One region of the Streptomyces bugieae genome, then DNA from elsewhere that is predicted to be linked to it. Evidence: riboswitches for the same ligand, from Rfam matches in the RefSeq annotation. Region 1 holds a riboswitch; each other region holds the start of a gene.
What was found. A riboswitch is a leader RNA that binds a small molecule or an ion and turns the genes downstream of it on or off. The one in region 1 is predicted to bind cobalamin.
Positions count from the first base shown of each region.

Region 2: linked by a shared signal. The riboswitch ahead of metE (5-methyltetrahydropteroyltriglutamate--homocysteine S-methyltransferase) and the one ahead of V2J85_RS17065 (cobalamin biosynthesis protein) in region 1 are both predicted to bind cobalamin.
Region 3: linked by a shared signal. The riboswitch ahead of cobN (cobaltochelatase subunit CobN) and the one ahead of V2J85_RS17065 (cobalamin biosynthesis protein) in region 1 are both predicted to bind cobalamin.
Region 4: linked by a shared signal. The riboswitch ahead of nicT (Nickel transporter NicT) and the one ahead of V2J85_RS17065 (cobalamin biosynthesis protein) in region 1 are both predicted to bind cobalamin.

Region 1 is NZ_JAZBJP010000008.1:146,350-150,942, reverse strand. Features, by position in the region: gene V2J85_RS17075 (caspase family protein) at 1-496, opposite strand, end outside; gene V2J85_RS17070 (hypothetical protein) at 502-927, opposite strand; cobalamin riboswitch at 1,132-1,265, shown strand; gene V2J85_RS17065 (cobalamin biosynthesis protein) at 1,395-2,381, shown strand; gene V2J85_RS17060 (cobyric acid synthase) at 2,378-3,940, shown strand; gene V2J85_RS17055 (putative cobaltochelatase) at 3,996-4,593, shown strand, end outside.
Region 2 is NZ_JAZBJP010000002.1:665,442-670,034, forward strand. Features, by position in the region: gene V2J85_RS08070 (hypothetical protein) at 1-349, shown strand, start outside; gene metE (5-methyltetrahydropteroyltriglutamate--homocysteine S-methyltransferase) at 436-2,823, opposite strand; cobalamin riboswitch at 2,994-3,222, opposite strand; gene V2J85_RS08080 (GAF domain-containing SpoIIE family protein phosphatase) at 3,238-4,593, opposite strand, start outside.
Region 3 is NZ_JAZBJP010000029.1:86,932-91,524, reverse strand. Features, by position in the region: gene cobN (cobaltochelatase subunit CobN) at 1-2,852, opposite strand, end outside; cobalamin riboswitch at 2,890-3,017, opposite strand; gene V2J85_RS31245 (cobalamin biosynthesis protein CobG) at 3,233-4,593, shown strand, end outside.
Region 4 is NZ_JAZBJP010000001.1:680,508-685,100, reverse strand. Features, by position in the region: gene V2J85_RS03300 (sugar ABC transporter permease) at 1-265, opposite strand, end outside; gene V2J85_RS03295 (MFS transporter) at 262-1,380, opposite strand; gene nicT (Nickel transporter NicT) at 1,605-2,747, opposite strand; cobalamin riboswitch at 2,746-2,966, opposite strand; gene V2J85_RS03285 (metalloregulator ArsR/SmtB family transcription factor) at 3,048-3,422, shown strand; gene V2J85_RS03280 (hypothetical protein) at 3,569-4,207, shown strand; gene V2J85_RS03275 (sigma-70 family RNA polymerase sigma factor) at 4,488-4,593, shown strand, end outside.

The DNA.
Region 1 (4,593 bases):
TGAAGATCCGGCGGTTGGGCTGGGCGGCCATCAGCAGCGACATGGGCTTGCGGTGGGAGTGGAAGGCGCCGCCGGCGTTGCCCGCGTAGCAGCACTCCAGGACGATCACGATGCGTTCGGCGCGGGCGCTGTCGAGGCAGGAGAGCACCACGTCGTGCCAGGAGACGGTGGTGTGGCTCTGCCGGGGCACCGAGGCGCCGACCATCAGCCGCAGGTCGCCGCCGTCGCTGCCGACCCAGCCGTGGCCGGAGAAGTACACCAGCAGCAGTCCGCGGGCCTCGTCGGCGGCGGTCTTGAGCGCCTGGCTCAGCTCCCACGGCTCGGCCGGCCGGCAGAGGGTGACCTCGTCGGCGGTGAACAGGTCGGTGGCGGTCAGGGCGCGGGACAGCTCGGCGGGGTTGTCCTCCACCGCGGGCAGGCCGCTCAGCGTGGCGTAGTCGTGGACACCGATCAGCAGCGCCCGGTTGATCTTTCCCCGCGCGTCGTATTCGGACATCCGGCTCAGTCCTCGCCGGTGCTGCCGCTCTCGTGCGCCGGGTTGCCGGGATCGGGGTGTCCGGGGCCGCCGTCGCCGATGACCTCGACGGCGGGTCGCTCACCGGCGGCGCGCTCCTCCTTGCGGCGCCGCAGCCATTCCCGCAGGGCGATGCTCATCCCCTTGGTGACCTCGGCGGCGATCGCGCCGACGATGACCAGGATCAGGTCGTCCACGCCCACGGCCATGTCGGCGGGGGCCGGTTCGTCCCCGGCGTCCGTGGTGCGGGTGGGCTGCGGCCGGTGTTCCCAGGTGTGGTCCCGGCGGCTCAGCCAGGGTTCGCGCTCCAGCCAGGCCCGGAGGTCGTCGAGATCCTGCTGCGGATTGTCCGTCCCGGTGACCCTGAGGCGGATCTCCTGACGGTCCTCGTGATGGTCGGCGTGCTCCGGCATCCCCCAGCCCCCTTCCGGCGGCCCCTTCGCCGCCGTGCACCAGATAGTGACGTGGGATCAGGGACCGGGGCAACCGTCTGTGACGCCACCACCACCCTGTGGCGTGCGCCACAAGGCCTGCCGCGGGGCAGCGTCGCAGGTCAAGGGCGAGTTGACGGGCCTTCGCGGACCGTGGTGGACTGCCGGGGCCAATCGGCGACAGATGAGGAAGTCCGGTGAGAATCCGGCGCGGTCCCGCCACTGTCACCGGGGAGCGTTCCTCCGACGAGGGCCACGGTCCGTACGGACGTACGGGCGGGAAGGCCGGGGGTCACGCCGATCCGGGAGCCAGGAGACTCTGGTCGCCGTCACGTCGAGCCAGGGCGAGGACCCTGAGTGAGGACATACCGCCATGCCCGGCCGCCCGTCCCGATCCCCACTGCCCGCTGCCGCAGGGCCCCTTCGAGGACTGACGGCGGCCTGATCCGATGCGCGGCGAACACGCGGGATATGCGTGCGGCGCGGCCCTCGGCTTCCTCGGCGACCTGATCGCGGCGGACCCGCGGCGCGGCCATCCGGTGGCCGCGTTCGGCCGGGCCGCCGCCGCCGTCGAGCGCCGGCTGTGGCGCGACCACCGGGGTCACGGCGCGGCGCACGCCGTGCTGTGCGCGGGCGGTGCGGCGGCCGGCGCGGCGCTGCTGGAGCGGGCCGTACGGCACCGCCGCGGCGCCCGGGTGGCGCTGACCGCGGCCACCGTCTGGGCGGTGCTGGGCGGCACCTCGCTGGGCCGGGAGGCGCGGGCCGTCGGCGGCGCGCTGGAGGCCGGCGATCTGGACGTGGCGCGGGAGCGGCTGCCGCATCTGTGCGGCCGCGATCCCCAGGCACTGGACGGGCCGCAGATGGCCCGCGCGGTGGTGGAGTCGGTGGCCGAGAACACCTCGGACGCGGTGGTGGGCGCCCTGGTGTGGGGCGCGTTCGGCGGGGTGCCCGGTCTGGTGGCGTTCCGGGCGGTGAACACCCTGGACGCGATGGTGGGTCACAAGTCCCCGCGCTACCGGCGGTTCGGCTGGGCCGCGGCCCGGCTCGACGACGTCGCCGGCTGGCCCGGCTCCCGGCTGACCGCCGCGCTGACCGTGCTCGCGGGCCCCGACCGGCGCGGTGCGCTCGCGGCCTGGCGGGCGGACGGCGGGGCGCATCCGAGCCCCAACGCGGGTCCGGTGGAGGCGTCGTTCGCGGGCGCGCTGGGCGTGCGGCTGGGCGGCACGCTGGCGTACGGCGGGCGGGTGGAGCACCGTCCGGTGCTGAACGGCGCGGCGCGGCCGCCCGCGGTGGCGGACATCGAGCGAGCGGTGCGGCTGTCGCGGCGGGTGAGCGCGCTGGCGCTGGTGGCGACGGTGGCGGGACGGCTGGCGGTGGGCGCGGTGCGGCACGGGGTCGCGGGCGGCAGGGGCACGAGCGGGAGGAAGCGCCGGTGAACGGGCAATGCGGGGCGGCCGGGGGGCTCGGCGGCGGGCTGCTGGTGGCCGGTACGACGTCCGACGCGGGCAAGAGCGTGGTGACGGCGGGGATCTGCCGCTGGCTGGTCCGGCAGGGCGTGAAGGTGGCGCCCTTCAAGGCGCAGAACATGTCGCTCAATTCGTTCGTCACCCGCGAGGGCGCGGAGATCGGCCGGGCGCAGGCGATGCAGGCCGCCGCGGCCCGGGTCGAACCGACCGCGCTGATGAACCCCGTGCTGCTCAAGCCGGGCGGCGACCGCAGCAGCCAGGTGGTGCTGCTGGGCAAGCCGGTGGGTGAGCTGAGCGCGCGCGGCTACCACGCGGGGCGGCAGGAGCAGTTGCTGGGGACGGTCACCGACTGCCTCACCGAGCTGCGGCGCACGCACGACGCGGTCATCTGTGAGGGCGCGGGCAGCCCCGCCGAGATCAATCTGCGGCGCACCGACATCGTGAACATGGGCATCGCCCGGGCCGCCCGGATACCGGTCGTGGTGGTCGGCGACATCGACCGCGGCGGCGTCTTCGCGTCGTTCTTCGGCACCACGGCGCTGCTGTCGAAGGAGGACCAGGCGCTGGTCGCGGGGTACCTCGTCAACAAGTTCCGGGGCGATGTGACGCTGCTGGAGCCGGGCCTGGACATGCTGGCGCGGCTGACCGGGCGCCCGACGCTGGGCGTGCTGCCGTACGCGCACGGCCTCGGCATCGACGAGGAGGACGGGCTGCGGGTCTCGCTGCGCGGCGCGGTGCGGGAGAGCGTGGTGGCCCCGCCGCACGGCGCGGACGTGCTGCGGGTGGCGGTCTGCGCCGTCCCGCTGATGTCCAACTTCACCGACGTGGACGCGCTGGCCGCCGAACCGGGCGTGGTGGTGCGGTTCGTGGACCGGCCGGAGGAACTGGCCGACGCGGACCTGGTGGTGCTGCCGGGCACCCGCGGCACGGTCCGCGCCCTCGGGTGGCTGCGCGAGCGCGGGCTGGCGGACGCGGTCGCCCGGCGGGCCGCCGAGGGCCGGCCGGTGCTGGGCATCTGCGGCGGCTTCCAGATGCTCGGCGAGCACATCGACGACGAGGTCGAGTCGAAGGCGGGCGCGGTCGAGGGCCTCGGACTGCTGCCCGTACGGGTCCGCTTCGCGGCGGAGAAGACACTGGCCCGGCCGGTGGGCGAGGCGCTCGGCGAGCCGGTGGAGGGCTACGAGATCCACCACGGCGTCGCCGAAGTGACGGGCGGAGACGAGGCGTTCATGTCCGACGGCGAAGGAAACAGTCTGGACGGGTGCCGGGTGGGTTCCGTGTGGGGCACGCACTGGCACGGTTCGCTGGAGAGCGACGCCTTCCGCCGGGCCTTCCTGCGGCGGGTGGCCGCGGACGCCGGGCGGGCCTTCGTCCCGGCCCCGGACACCCGCTTCGGCGCGCTGCGCGAGGAGCAGCTGGACCGGCTGGGCGATCTGATCGAGGAGCACGCGGACACCCAGGCGCTGCTGCGGCTGATCGAGAAGGGGGTGCCGGAGGGGCTGCCGTTCGTGCCTCCGGGGGCGCCATGAGGGGTACGCAAGGGACGGGATCCGGGCCGGCCGGCGACGTGGAGGACGACACAGCATGACGAGCGCGCACAACACCACCCCGCAGTACCCCTTCACCGCGGTCGTCGGGATGGACGACCTGCGGCTGGCGCTGCTGCTGAACGCGGTGAGCCCGGCGGTCGGCGGGGTGCTGGTCCGGGGCGAGAAGGGCACCGCGAAGTCCACCGCGGTGCGCGCCCTGTCGGCGCTGATGCCGTCCGTCGACGTGGTGGCCGGCTGCCGCTTCGGCTGCGACCCCGCCGCGCCCGACCCCGGCTGCCCCGACGGGCCGCACGGCTCCGGTGCCGCCGAGAGCCGTCCGACGCGGATGGTGGAGCTCCCGGTCGGCGCCTCCGAGGACCGCCTGGTGGGCGCCCTGGACATCGAGCGGGCCCTGTCGGAGGGCGTGAAGGCCTTCGAGCCGGGCCTGCTGGCGGACGCGCACCGCGGCATCCTGTACGTGGACGAGGTGAACCTCCTCCACGACCACCTGGTCGACCTCCTGCTGGACGCCGCCGCGATGGGCGCCTCCTACGTGGAGCGCGAGGGCGTCTCCGTCCGGCACGCCTCCCGTTTCCTGCTCGTCGGGACCATGAACCCCGAAGAGGGCGAGCTGCGGCCGCAGTTGCTGGACC
Region 2 (4,593 bases), on a different contig from region 1:
GGCCTACGGTGCGCTCAGCGCGGCCGTCCTCATCACGGTCGCCGTCCTGGCGCTCACCGGACACCAGGTGACCTCGTTCATGTGGGGCCGGTCGGGCGGGGTGCTCGCGAGCGCCGCGGTGATCTACTGGATGACCGTACTCGCCGCACGGGGAACCCGATGGGCCTATCTCCGGGTGCGCATCCTCTCGGTCCTCATGCCGATCGTGATCGTGGGCATCGACATGATCCCCGGCGTCTGCCCGCTCTGGTTCGCCCTGATCCAGGCCGTCTCCGCGGTCCCCCTCGCCGCGGCCGCTTTCCTCAGCAACGGGTCTCAGCTGCGCGCCGCCTTCCCCAAGGGCTCGTAGGAAAGGCTCTTCCGGCAATGCGGTCGGGGCCCCACGTCCGGCGCGTTGCCGTGCCGCAGCGGACGTGGGGCCCGCTCACCGGGTGCTCAGGAGGAGCCGGCGGGGAGCGTGGCGCGGACGGTGCGGGCCGCGGTGACGAGGTTCTCCAGGGAGGCCCGCACTTCGGCCCAACCGCGGGTCTTCAGGCCGCAGTCCGGATTGACCCACAGCCGCTCGGGCGGGAGCGCCGCCAGCCCCTTGCGCAGGAGCGCCGCCGCCTCGTCGGCACCGGGGACGCGGGGCGAGTGGATGTCGTAGACGCCGGGCCCGGCCTCGCGGGAGTAGCCGGCCTCGGCGAGTTCGCCGGCGATCTGCATGTGGGAGCGGGCGGCCTCCAGGCTGATGACGTCGGCGTCGAGGTCCTCGATGGCGGCGAGGATGTCGCCGAACTCTGCGTAGCACATATGGGTGTGGATCTGCGTGGCCGGGCGTACGCCGCCGGTGGTCAGCCGGAACGCCTCGGTGGCCCAGGCCAGGTAGGCCGGGCGGGCGTCGGCGCGCAGCGGCAGGGTCTCGCGCAGCGCGGGCTCGTCGACCTGGATGACCGAAGTCCCGGCCTTCTCGAGGTCGTTGACCTCGTCGCGCAGGGCCAGGGCGACCTGCCGGGCGGTGTCGGCGAGCGGCTGGTCGTCGCGGACGAAGGACCAGGCGAGCATGGTGACCGGGCCGGTGAGCATGCCCTTGACGGGGCGGCCGGTGAGCGACTGGGCGTACGTCGTCCAGCGCACGGTCATGGGTTCGGGACGGGCGAGGTCACCGGCGAGGATCGGCGGGCGGACGTAGCGGGTGCCGTACGACTGGACCCAGCCGTGCTGGGTGGCGAGGTAGCCGGTGAGCTGTTCGGCGAAGTACTGGACCATGTCGTTGCGTTCGGGTTCGCCGTGCACCAGGACGTCGAGCCCGGCCTTCTCCTGGAAGGAGATCACTTCCTGGATCTCGGCCTTGATGCGCTCCTCGTAGGCGACGGCATCGATGCGCCCCGCCCTCAGGTCCGCCCTGGCGGTGCGCAGTTCGCCGGTCTGCGGGAAGGAGCCGATGGTGGTCGTCGGGAGCAGCGGCAGCGAGAGGTGGGCGCGCTGCGCGGCGGCCCGCCGGTCGTACGGCTGCGAGCGGCGGGTGTCCCGGTCCGTGACGGCCGCGGCCCGGGCGCGTACGGCGGGGACGCGGGTGATCGGCGAGGCGGCACGGGAGGCCAGGTCGGCACGGTTGGCGGCCAGTTCGGCGGCGATGGTTTCCGTTCCCTGGCCGAGGCCACGGGCCAGGGTGACGACCTCGGTGGTCTTCTGGCGGGCGAAGGCCAGCCAGCGCAGGATCTGCGGGTCGATGTCGTGTTCGGCGGCGGTGTCGAGGGGGACGTGCAGGAGGGAGCAGGACGCGGCGACATCGACGTGGCCGGCGAGTCCGAGGAGGGTGCCGAGGGTGGCCAGCGACTTCTCGAGGTCGTTGATCCAGATGTTCCGGCCGTTGACCACGCCGGCGACCAGCCGCTTGCCGGGCAGTCCGCCGACGGCGGCGAGGTCGTCGAGGTTTCCGGCCGCGGCCCCGGTGAAGTCCAGCGCGAGTCCGTCCACCGGGGTGCCGGCCAGTACGGGCAGCGCGTCGCCGAGCCGGTCGAAGTACGAGGCGATGAGCAGTCGGGGCCGGTCGGTCAGGCCGCCGAGACCGCGGTAGGCGCGGGCGGCGGCGTGGAGCTCGGCGGGGGTGCGGTCCTGCACCAGCGCGGGCTCGTCCAGCTGCACCCACTCCGCACCGGCGGCCCGCAGTTCGGCGAGCACCTCGGCGTACACCGGCAGCAGCCGGTCGAGCAGGGTCAGCGGGTCGAAGTCCGCGGCCACCCCGGGCGCGGGCTTGGCCAGGAGCAGATAGGTGACCGGGCCGACCAGCACCGGGCGGGGTCGGTGGCCGAGCGCGAGGGCCTCGCGCAGCTCGGTGACCTGCTTGCCGGGGTCGGCGCGGAAAACGGTGCCGGGGCCCAGTTCAGGCACCAGGTAGTGGTAGTTGGTGTCGAACCACTTGGTCATCTCCAGCGGCGCCACGTCCTGCGTGCCGCGCGCCATGGCGAAGTAGCCGTCGAGGGAGCATCCCGCGCTCGGCCGAGGCCGGGAGCTGGGGGCAGGGTCCGCCTCGGCGGCGGCGCGGTGACGTTCGGGAACGGCACCGACCATGACGGTGGTGTCCAGCACGTGGTCGTAGTACGAGAAGTCCCCGGTCGGCACCTCATGGATCCCGGCGTCGGCCAACTGCCGCCAGTTCGCCCGACGCAGCTCCGCCGCGGTCCGGCGCAGCTCATCGGCGGTGACCCGGCCCTTCCAGTACCCCTCGACGGCCTTCTTCAGCTCCCGTTCCCGGCCCTGCCGGGGGTAGCCGTACACGGTGGCCCGAACGGTCGCGGCCGCGGACTGCCCGGCCCCGGTCCCTGTCGCTGTCTCGGTCACAAGAAACTCTCCTTCGCGAGCTTGTCTCCTACAGATCCCGGAGACGGAACGGGGGCGCGAAGGACGAACGAACCGGACGGAGCAGCTCAGGAGTTCAGCAACGGCGAGCCACTGTCCGATCTGTACGCCGACCCGCCCTCGAAGGTCACCGGAATGTCCGCACGCGATCCCTCACGCGCGGGCAACGGGCAGGTCTTCGGACTCGCGGGCACGTCCACCGATGGAACTCTGGCAGGCGGACACCTACTGGCCGTCGCTTCCCAGACCCGTCCGGGCCCAGTGCGTATGACGGCGATCGTTCCCACTCACCGCTGCGGGGCAGTCCCGGAATCCCACCGGGTTCCCTCTTACGACGCACCTGTCTGGCGGACAGGGCGAACCAGCTGCCCGACCAGCGTAACGCCTCCTCCGTGGCTAGCGGCCCGTCGCGGCCGGTCGGTATTCGGTGAGCAGGAGGGCGATGTCGTCGGCGCGGTAGGAGGAGCGTTGGGCGTGCTGGAGGAGGCGGTCGGCGAGTTCGTCCAGGGAGCCGGCGCGGGCGTGGGCCAGGGAGCTGCGGAGGTGGTCGATGCCCACGTCGATGGGGGTGCCGCGCTCCTCGACCAGGCCGTCGGTGTAGAGGGCGAGCACGGAGCCGGGTGGGAGGTCGACGGGGGTGCGCGGGTAGTCGCTTGCGTGGTCCACGCCGAGGAGGGGGCCGGTTTCCAGGTCCAGCACGTCGGTGTGCCCGTCGGGATGGCGGAGCAGGGGCGGTGGGTGGCCGGCGCGGACGGCCCAGGCGCGGTGGCCGGCCGGGTCGAGGTGGAGGTAGCAGCAGCTGGCGAGGAGGCCGGTACCGAGGTCGATGAGGGTGCGGTTGGCGCCCGCCAGGACGTCGCCCGGGGCGTGCCCCACTGCCACGAACGCCCTTACCGCGCTGCGCAGTTGGGCCATGGTGGCGGCGGCCGCGATGCTGTGTCCCTCGACGTCTCCGATGACCAGGGCCACGCCCTCGGCGGCCGGGATGACGTCGTACCAGTCACCGCCGATGTCCATGCCGCTGGTGCAGGGGAGGTAGCGGGCCGTCGTGCGCAGGTCGGGGAGGACGGGCAGCCGGTGCGGCAGCAGGGCCTGCTGGAGGCCGCGGGCGAGGGCGAATTCGGAGTCGTAGAGCCGGGCGCGTTCCAGTGCCTGGGCGATCAGGCCGGCGAGCGCGGTCAGGACGCTGCGGTCCTTGGCCGTGAAGTGGTGGATCTCGTCGAAGCCGAGGACGCAGGTGCCGGCGGGGCGGCCGGAGGCGATCAGCGGGAGGTACGCCCAGGAGTTCACGCCGCCGATCGGGATGCCGGGGTAGCCCTGGGAGAGGCTCTGCTGTGACTCGATGAAGAGCGGGATGCCGGAGGTCAGGGTTTCCGTGCCGGGCAGGGGTGCGCGCAGCGGCATGCCGTCCAGCCAGTCGAGGAAGCCCTCGTGGTGGCCGGTGTGGAAGATCAGGTGCATCGTGCCGTCACGGACCGCGTAGAGGGCGAGTTGCTGGCCGCCGAAGGCCGGGAGGAGTTGGTGGGCGACGACTTCGCAGACCTGGTGGGTGGTGACCGCCTCGGTCAGCGCACTGCCCAGTTGCAGGACGTGGTACATGACGCCCAGTCGGGCCGGTGCGGCGGCCGCGGTGGTGGAGGGGGCCGGAGGGGTCGGCGCCGCGGCCGCAGAGGCCGGCTGTGGCGGTGCGGTCACGGTGGGCGGCTCGGCGAGGTCAGGGGCGGCGTCGGGGCGTCCGGTGGGGACGACGCG
Region 3 (4,593 bases), on a different contig from region 1:
GGCTCGTCCAGGCCGGCGGCGAGCCGTACCGCGTCGTCCAGCAGGCCGGTGACGTGCGGGAAGGCGTCGCGGAAGAAGCCGGAGATGCGCAGCGTGACGTCGATGCGGGGGCGGCCGAGTTCGGTGAGCGGAATGGCTTCGAGGCCCGTGACGCGGCGGGAGGCGTCGTCCCACACGGGACGGACGCCGAGCAGCGCCAGTGCCTCGGCCACGTCGTCGCCGCTGGTCCGCATGGCGCTGGTGCCCCACAGGGACAGGCCGACGGACTGCGGCCAGTCGCCGTTGTCGGTGCGGTAGCGCTCCAGCAGCGAGTCGGCGAGGGCCTGGCCGGTCTCCCAGGCGAGCCGGGAGGGCACGGCCTTGGGGTCGACGGAGTAGAAGTTGCGACCCGTCGGCAGCACGTTGACCAGACCGCGCAGCGGCGAGCCGGACGGGCCGGCCGGGACGAAGCCACCGTTCAGGGCGTGCACCGCGTGGTCGATCTCGTCGGTGGTGGCGGCGAGCCGCGGGACGACCTGGCGGGCGGCGAAGTCGAGGATGTCGGCGACCTGCGGGCCGTGGCCGGCGGCCACGCCGGGCACCGCGGCCGGGTCCCAGCCGGCGTCCTCCATCGCCTGGACCAGGGCGCGGGCCCGGGCCTCGGCCTCGTCGGCGGTGGTGCGGGTCGCGGCGGACTCGTCGAGGCCGAGGGCCTCGCGCAGGCCGGGCAGGGCGGAGGTGCCGCCCCAGATCTGGCGGGCGCGGAGGATGGCCAGGACGAGGTTGACCCGCGCCTCGCCGGCCGGGGCTGCGCCGAGCACGTGCAGGCCGTCGCGGATCTGGGCGTCCTTGACCTCGCACAGCCAGCCGTCGACGTGCAGCAGGAAGTCGTCGAAGCCGTCGTCGTCCGGGCGCTCCGCAAGGCCCAGGTCGTGGTCGAGCTTGGCGGCCTGGATGAGCGTCCAGATCTGGGCGCGGATGGCCGGGAGCTTGGCCGGGTCCATGGAGGAGATCTGCGCGTACTCGTCGAGCAGCTGCTCCAGGCGCGCGATGTCGCCGTAGGAGTCGGCGCGGGCCATCGGCGGGACGAGGTGGTCGACGAGGGTGGCGTGCACCCGGCGCTTGGCCTGGGTGCCCTCGCCGGGGTCGTTGACCAGGAAGGGGTAGACGAGCGGGAGGTCGCCGAGGGCCGCGTCCGGGCCGCAGGCGGCGGACAGGCCGGCGTTCTTGCCGGGCAGCCACTCCAGGTTGCCGTGCTTGCCGAGGTGGACCATGGCGTCCGCGCCGAACCCGCCGTCCTCGCGGGACGCGGCGATCCAGCGGTAGGCGGCGAGGTAGTGGTGGGACGGCGGCAGATCGGGGTCGTGGTAGATCGCGATCGGGTTCTCGCCGAAGCCGCGCGGCGGCTGGATGAGGACCAGCAGATTGCCGCGACGCAGCGCGGCGAGCACGATGTCGCCGTCGGGGTTGTGGGTGCGGTCCACGAACATCTCGCCCGGCGGCGGCCCCCAGTGCTGCTCCACCGACGTGCGCAGCTCCTGCGGGAGGGTGGCGTACCAGCGCTTGTAGTCGGCGGCCGGGATGCGGACCGGGTTGCGGGCCAGCTGCTCCTCGGTGAGCCACTCCTGGTCGTGGCCGCCGGCCTCGATGAGGGCGTAGATCAGCTCGTCGCCGTCACCGGATTCGAGGCCCGGGACGGGCTCGGCGCTCTCGTCGCCGAAGTCGTAGCCGTCCGCGCGCAGCCGCCGCAGCAGTTCCACGGCGGAGGCCGGGGTGTCCAGCCCGACGGCGTTGCCGATCCGGGAGTGCTTGGTGGGGTAGGCCGAGAGCACCAGCGCGAGGCGCTTGTCGGCGTTGCGGAGGTGGCGCAGCCGGGCGTGGCGTACGGCGATGCCGGCGACCCGGGCGGCGCGCTCGGGGTCGGCGACGTAGACCGGCAGGCCGTCCTCGTCGACCTCCTTGAAGGAGAACGGCACGGTGATCAGCCGGCCGTCGAACTCCGGGACGGCGATCTGCGAGGCGGCGTCGAGCGGCGAGAGGCCCTCGTCGTTCTCCTCCCAGGCGCTGCGCGGCCCGGTCAGGCACAGCGCCTGGAGGATCGGGACGTCCAGCGCGGCCAGCGCGCCGGCGTCCCAGGACTCGTCGTCACCGCCGGCGCCGGCCTCGGCGGGCCTGGTGCCGCCGGCGGCGAGGACGGTGGTGACGATGGCGTCGGTGGTCCGCAGCGCGTCGATGAGTTCGGCCTCGGGGGCGCGCAGCGAGGCGACGTACAGGGGGAGCGGGCGGCCGCCGGCCGTCTCGATCTGCGCGCACAGTTCGTGCACGAAGCCGGTGTTGCCGCTCATGTGGTGGGCGCGGTAGTAGAGCACCGCCACGACCGGGCCGGTGCCGTCGGCGGCCGGGCGCTCCAGGCGGCCCCAGGTGGGGGCGGGCACCGGCGGTTCGAAGCCGTGGCCGGTGAGCAGCACGGTGTCGGAGAGGAAGCGCGCGAGCTGTTCGAGGTTCGCCGGACCGCCGTGCGCGAGGTAGGCGTGCGCCTCGGCCGCGATGCCGACCGGGACCGTGGACTGCTCCATGAGCTGGGCGTCCGGGGCCTGTTCGCCGGTGAGGACGACCACCGGCCGGTGCTGGCCCTCGGCGAGCAGCAGGTCGAGGCCCTCCTGCCAGGCGCGGATGCCGCCGAGGAGGCGCACGACGACGAGGTCGGTGCCGTCGAGCAGACCGGGCAGCTCGGTGCCGTCGAGGCGGGCGGGGTTGGCGAGCCGGTACGCCACCGGGCCGGTGGCCGCGCGGGCACTGAGCAGGTCGGTGTCGGAGGTCGACAGCAGCAGGATTCGGGGGGCCGCGGGGTGGTCCCCGGACGAATGCAGCATGCGAGCGCTGGCCTTCCTCGGGGTGTCCGCGCCCCGGGTGGTCGTAAGGACGGCGGGAGTTCCTGACTCACCCGGCTCCGGCCGGGTTCACAGTGGCGGGACCGCGCCGGATTCTCACCGGGCTTCCTCCCTCGGGCCCGAGGGCCCGGCGCCGTCGCTGGCGTCCGACGGGTCAGCCGACCCGCCGACCTGCATAGTAAGGGCTGCGGGCGACGGAGGTAAGCGGGCCTTTGCGGGGGCGGTGCGCGGCCGCGGGCGGGGGTTTCGGTACGTCCGGTACGCGGGGCTCCGTCACCCGTGCCGCGGTGGCCGGATTCGTCCGCTTCATGGCTGGATCCGCCCCGGATCGGTCGCGCACCGTCGTAGGTATGCTCGCCGCCATGCCGCCCTCCCCCTCACCACGGCCCCGACGGGCCGAGCCGCCCGTACGGGCCCGCGGTGACGCCTGCCCGGGAGCGCTGCGGCTGCATCCGGCCGCCGACGGCCATCTGGCCCGAGTGCGCATCCCCGCAGGAGATTTGACGGTCCATCAGGCCCGCGCGCTGGCCGATGCCGCGGACCTGCTCGGCGACGGCCGGCTGTCCCTGACCTCGCGCGGCAACGTCGAGCTGCGCGGCCTGCCGGACGGCTGCGGCGGCCGCCTCGCCGGGCTGCTGCACGACGCCGGCCTGCTGCCCTCCGAACGCCACGAACGCATCCGCAACATCCTCGCCTCCCCGCTGGCCGGACTGGACCGCAACACCCCCGCTGACGTGCGCCGGTGGGCCCGACGGCTGGACGCGCTGCTGTGCGCGAGCGACTCCGCGACCGCGCTCTCCGGCCGTTTCCTGTTCGTCCTGGACGACGGACGGGGCGATGTGGCGGCGCTCGGCGGCGATGTGACGTTGATCGCAGAATCGGGCATCACGGGTGCGACGGGGTCCGGCGGCGGGGCGCTGCTGCGGGTCGGCGACGACCCGGCGGCGCTGCGGATCGCCGGTCCGGACGCACCGCGCGCGGCGCTGGCCGCCGCCGAGACGTTCCTGGCCGCCGCGGCGGCCGGCGGCACCGGCGCCTGGCGGGTGCGCGAACTCCCGGACGGCCACCGGCTGTCCGCGCGGGACCTGGCGGAGGCGCTGCGTGCGGCCGGCATCGAGGCGACGTACGTGGCTGACGGGGCCGGGGCGTCGTACGTGACGGAGGGCGCGGGGGCGTCGTACGTGGCGGAAGGCGCCGGGGTGCGGGCCGCAACGCCCGGCGGCCCGGTGACCGGATACGCGGACTCCTCCGCCCCCGGCATCGTCGAGGGCCGCGACGGGCGGCGCGCGCTCTCCGTACTGGCACCGCTCGGCAGGCTGTCGGTGGCCCAGTGGCGGCTGCTCGCCTCCGTCGCGGCCGACGACGGATCCGGCGAACTCCGCCTCACCCCGTGGCGCGGCATCGTCGTCCCCGGCCTGCCGGCCGCCGCGGCCGCGCCCCGCCTCCGCGAACTGGCCGCCGCCGGCCTGGTCACCGACCCGTCCTCCCCCTGGCACCGCATCGGCGCCTGCACCGGCCGCCCCGGCTGTGCCAAGTCCCGCACCGACGTCCGTGCGGACGTGACGGCGGCGGTCGAGGCGGGCGAGGCGGGCACACCGCTGCCGCGGGGCGTACCCCTGCCGGCCGGCGCCGCACCGCTGCCGGCCGACGCCGCATCCCTGCCGGTCGACGCCGCGCCGCTGCCCGTCCACTGGTCCGGCTGCGAGCGCCGCTGCGGGCACCC
Region 4 (4,593 bases), on a different contig from region 1:
GCCGCAGCCGCCGGGTGCAGTCGGCCGCCGCCGCCCGGTGCTCCGGTGCGCCCGAGGACAGCGCGCGCAACCACAACAGCCCGGCCCAGAAGCCCCCGGTCCACGACCCCCGCGAGGTGGTCCGCCACACGCCGGTGTCCGGATCCGCGTACAGCGGGAAGCGCGGGCCGACCTCGCTCGCCGTCGCCGAGACCCGGCCCAGTACGGACGCGAGAACGCGATCGGCCCAACTCGCCCCCTGCGTGGGGTGGTTGGCCCTTCTCATGCGGCCTCCTGCCCGCGACGGGACCTCAGGGGCACGGCCACGAGCGCCGCCGCCACGAACTCCACCGTCACCAGGAGCCACCCCGGCGGGTAGCCGGTCGCCGAGACCAGGGCGCCGAAGACCGGCGGGCCGACCGCGAACCCGGCGAAGAAGCCCGCGGAGACGAGTGCCGAGTCCTGCCCGGCCCGCCCCGGGGCCGCCCGCTGCATGATCAGGACCATGGACACCGCATTGGCCGACACCGCGAACGAGCCGACGGCGATCGCGGCCACCCACACCAGCGGAGGCACCACCACCGCGAGGGCCAGCAGCAGCGCCGCGCCCACCGCCCCGGCCGCCAGCAGGGCGGGCATCGCCTCGGCCCGGCCCGGCCGCCCCGCCACCCGCGACCACCCGACGCGCCCGCCGATGCCCGCCACCCCCAGCACGGCCACCAACGCGGCGGCCGCGGTCGGCGAGAGCCCCAGGCGCTGCGAACCGAACAGCGCCAGGTAGGTGTTGACCGAGGCGATACCGCAGCCGAGCAGCAGGGAGAAGACCGCGAGCCGACGCGTCACTCCGTGGGCGGACCGGGCCGGACACGCACCCGGAGCCGTGATGACCGCGTCGCGCGGCAGTGCGCGGGCCGCCCACACCGCGGCCAGCGCCGCCGTACCGGCCGCCGTCCACACCGCGCCCCGCCAGCCCGTCCCCGCCGCCACCAGCGACAGCGGCAGCCCCGCCACGAAGGCACCGAGCTGCACCCCGGACTGCTTGAGCCCGGTCACCGCACCGCGCCGCCCGGCCGGAAAGGCGGCCAGGATCACCTTGTTGGTCGCCGGGTTGGCCAGGGCCTGCGGCAGTCCGCCGAGCGTCACCGCCGACAGCAGCACGGCCGGCCCCGGTGCGGCCCCGATCAGGGCCAGTGAGACGGCGGCGAGCAGCAACAGCGCCACCAGGCAGCGCCGTGGCCCCACCCGGTCCACCAACCGCCCGGCCACCGGTGACAGCAGGGCCGCCGCGCCGAAGCCCGCCGTCGTGGTCAGGCCCAGCACCGTCCGGGAGATGCCCAACTCGCCGACCAGCCGCGGCCCGAGCGCCCCGATGAGGAACAGCTGCAGCATCGAACAGGCCATCGCGGCGGTCAGCAGCGCCGTCACCGCGGGCCCCGCTCCGCGCGCCCGGCCCGGCTCGCCGCCGGGCCCGGCGGCGGCCTCCGATCCCGTTTCTGCACCGTGCTCTGCCCGCACCACTGCCCTCCCGGAAGCTCCGGCCCCGCATGGGGCCCGGCCCAGTCAGTCGTCCGGGACGGCCCGCCGGTTCCCGCCGAGCCCGGGACGCGCGGCGGCGGAACGAGGCCTCAGCCGTTGCCGGCGGAGCGCGCCGCCCAGCGCTTCTCCACGCCGGCCAGCCGCCAGTACGCCAGCGCCGCGGCCCACACCACCACGAACAGGCCGACGATGATGAAGCCGACGTTGTCGAGGTCGAGGCCGGAGACCCAGCCGGTCACCGGGTCGCTGAGGCCGAGCTTGTCGTGGAGCACGGTCACCAGCTCGATGGTGCCGATGAAGAACGCGACGGCGATGGACAGCCCGGTGATGGTGAGGTTGTAGTAGACCTTCCGCACCGGGTTGGAGAACGCCCACTGGTAGGCGAAGTTCATGAACGTGCCGTCGAGGGTGTCGAACAGGCTCATGCCGGCGGCGAAGAGCAGCGGCAGGCACAGGATCGCGTACCAGGGCAGGCCGGCCGCGGCGCCGCTGCCCGCCATCACCATCAGCGTGACCTCGGTGGCGGTGTCGAAGCCGATCCCGAAGAGGAAGCCGAGCGGGAACATCTGGCCGGGGCGGGAGATGGAGCGGGTGAACCGGCCCAGGAAGCGGTTCATGAAGCCCCGCGAATCCAGCTGCTGCTCCAGCTCCGCCTCGTCGAAGCGGCCTTCGCGCATACCGCGGAACACCCGCCAGATCCCGGTCAGCGCGATGAGGTTGAGGGCGGCGATGAGGTAGAGGAAGGTGCCCGAGACCGTGGTGCCGACGGTGCCCAGGATCTGGTGGGTGCGGGATTGGTCGTTGAGGAGGGCGCCGGCCAGCTGGGCACCGCCGGCGACCAGGGCAGCCATGACGACCACGACACTGGAGTGGCCGAGGGCGAACCAGAAGCCCACCGACACCGGACGCTTGCCGTCGGCCATCAGCTTGCGGGTGGTGTTGTCGATCGCGGCGATGTGGTCGGCGTCGAAGGCGTGCCGCATGCCCAGGGTGTAGGCGGTGATGCCGAGCCCGACGCCGAAGACCTGGCTGCCGACGGAATAGTGGTGGGGGACCACGAGCAGGAAGAGCACGCCGAAGGCGACGACGTGCAGGGCGGCTATGACGGCCATCAGGCCCGCGGTGCGGACGGTGTCCTGCCGGCGCCAGCGGAACGTGGCGGGGGCAGGGGTGGTCGGGGTATCGGTGGACAGGGCCATCCGGTGGTCACGCTCCAGCACCTCGTGGATCACTTCGTGAAGTGCCGTGGCCGGTCTCCTGGCTTACGGGTTCGCTGACGCTCGCGCCCGCCCCTGCCTTCCCGGCCGCAGGCTGCGGCCAGTGGCTCCGTACACACCAACGTGCACGAAACGGGACGAGAACTCCCCGATCACAGTGGCGAGGGCCGCTCCGGACTGGGACCACGAGGTCCGTCACCGGTCTTCCCGAGCGCCACGGCGCGCCAACCTTACGGGTCGTCCCACGATCCCTTCAAGCCTGCACAACTGTGCAGGTATCCAAGATCACATTCGATGACCTGCGAAGATGTCCTCATGCATCTCGTCCCGGCCGAGCGCGCCGACCACCGCACCATCGACGGCCACCGCGTCTGCGACGCCATCGCCGCCATCGGTGAGCCAGGCGAGGTCCGGGCCTGGGCCGACCGCTTCGCCCTGCTCGCCGAGCCCGGGCGCCTGGCCCTGCTGCTCGCCCTCCACCAGGCCGGCCCCATCGCCGTCTCCGATCTTGCGGTCGCCACCGGCATGAAGGACACCGCGGTCTCCCAGGCACTGCGCCTGCTCCGGGCCGCCGGAGTGGTCGAGGGCGCCAGGGACGGCCGGGTGGTGCGCTACCGCGTGGTCGACGACGCGACCGCGGCACTGCTGACCCACTGCGCGACAGGGGAGCACCGGCGGGCGGAGGCGTAAACCCCTCCTTGCTCCCCGCCTTCCTCCTACGGCCCCTGCCGCTCAACTGACCCTCCAGGCACGGCTTTAGCAGATCCGGACAACAACCGGGCCCCGCGCCCCGTGCCCCCTGCCGAGCGGGCGTACCGGCTGGCACGATGGCCGACATGACTGCCGGGTCGGTTTCACGCGCCGTACGCGCCGCGATCTTCGTGGTGGTGTGCGTGACGACCGCGGCCCTGGGGCACGCGTGGATGTCCGCGCAGTCCCTGCCGTGGTGGGCCCTCGTGGGCGCATGCGGCGCCACGGCCTCGGTGGCCTGGTGGCTGACGGGGCGGGCACGCGGCGGGTTCGTCATCACCGGTGCCACCGTCCTGGCCCAACTCGGCCTGCACTCCGCCTTCGACCTGGCGCAGCCGCACCCGGGCGGCCCGGTCTCCGTGCCGACGCCGAGGGGCGGGATGCCGGGGATGGTGGGCATGCCGGTCGTGGGCGACACGGGCCAACTGCATCCGGTGCACTCCCTCCACGGAACCCCCGGCATGTTCCTCGCGCACGCGCTGGCGGCGCTGGTCTGCGGTGTGTGGCTGTGGCGCGGTGAGGCGGCCGCGTTCCGGCTCGCCCGCAGCGCGGCCGCGGTGTTGTTCGCGCCCCTGCTCCTGGTCCTGACGACGCTGGACCGCACCGGCCTCGAACCGCCCGCCCGCCCGATGGCCCGCACCGGTCATGTCGTGCGCCTGCGCGAGGTCCTCCTGCACCACGTCCTCTCCCGCAGGGGCCCGCCGGCGGCGCCCGTCTGCTGCTGACCGCCCGCCCTGGGGACTTCCCCGCAGCGCATCGGTGGCGGGCGAAGTACCGGCGTGTCCGCACGGTTGCCTTCCGCACCCTTCGCGCTCCCTCGGAGAGCGCGCCGACCACACGCCGGCCCTTGCCCCGCGGCCCTCCGTGCCGCCCGTGGACGTACGCCCGTCGACCACCGCACCGAGCCGTGGTGACCGGCCTCGTCCGGGTGCCCCGGAGCGCCGCTCACCGACGGGGACGTGCCCTGCCCTGGTGCGGCCCCGCAGCTCCGAAGGACATGTGGCGATGATTCCTGCCCTTGTTGGCCCGGCCCGTGGCAAGCGGACTGCCTCGGACGACGCGCAGTTGACCGGCCTCGCACTGGCCGCGCGGGACGGTGACCCGGTCGCCG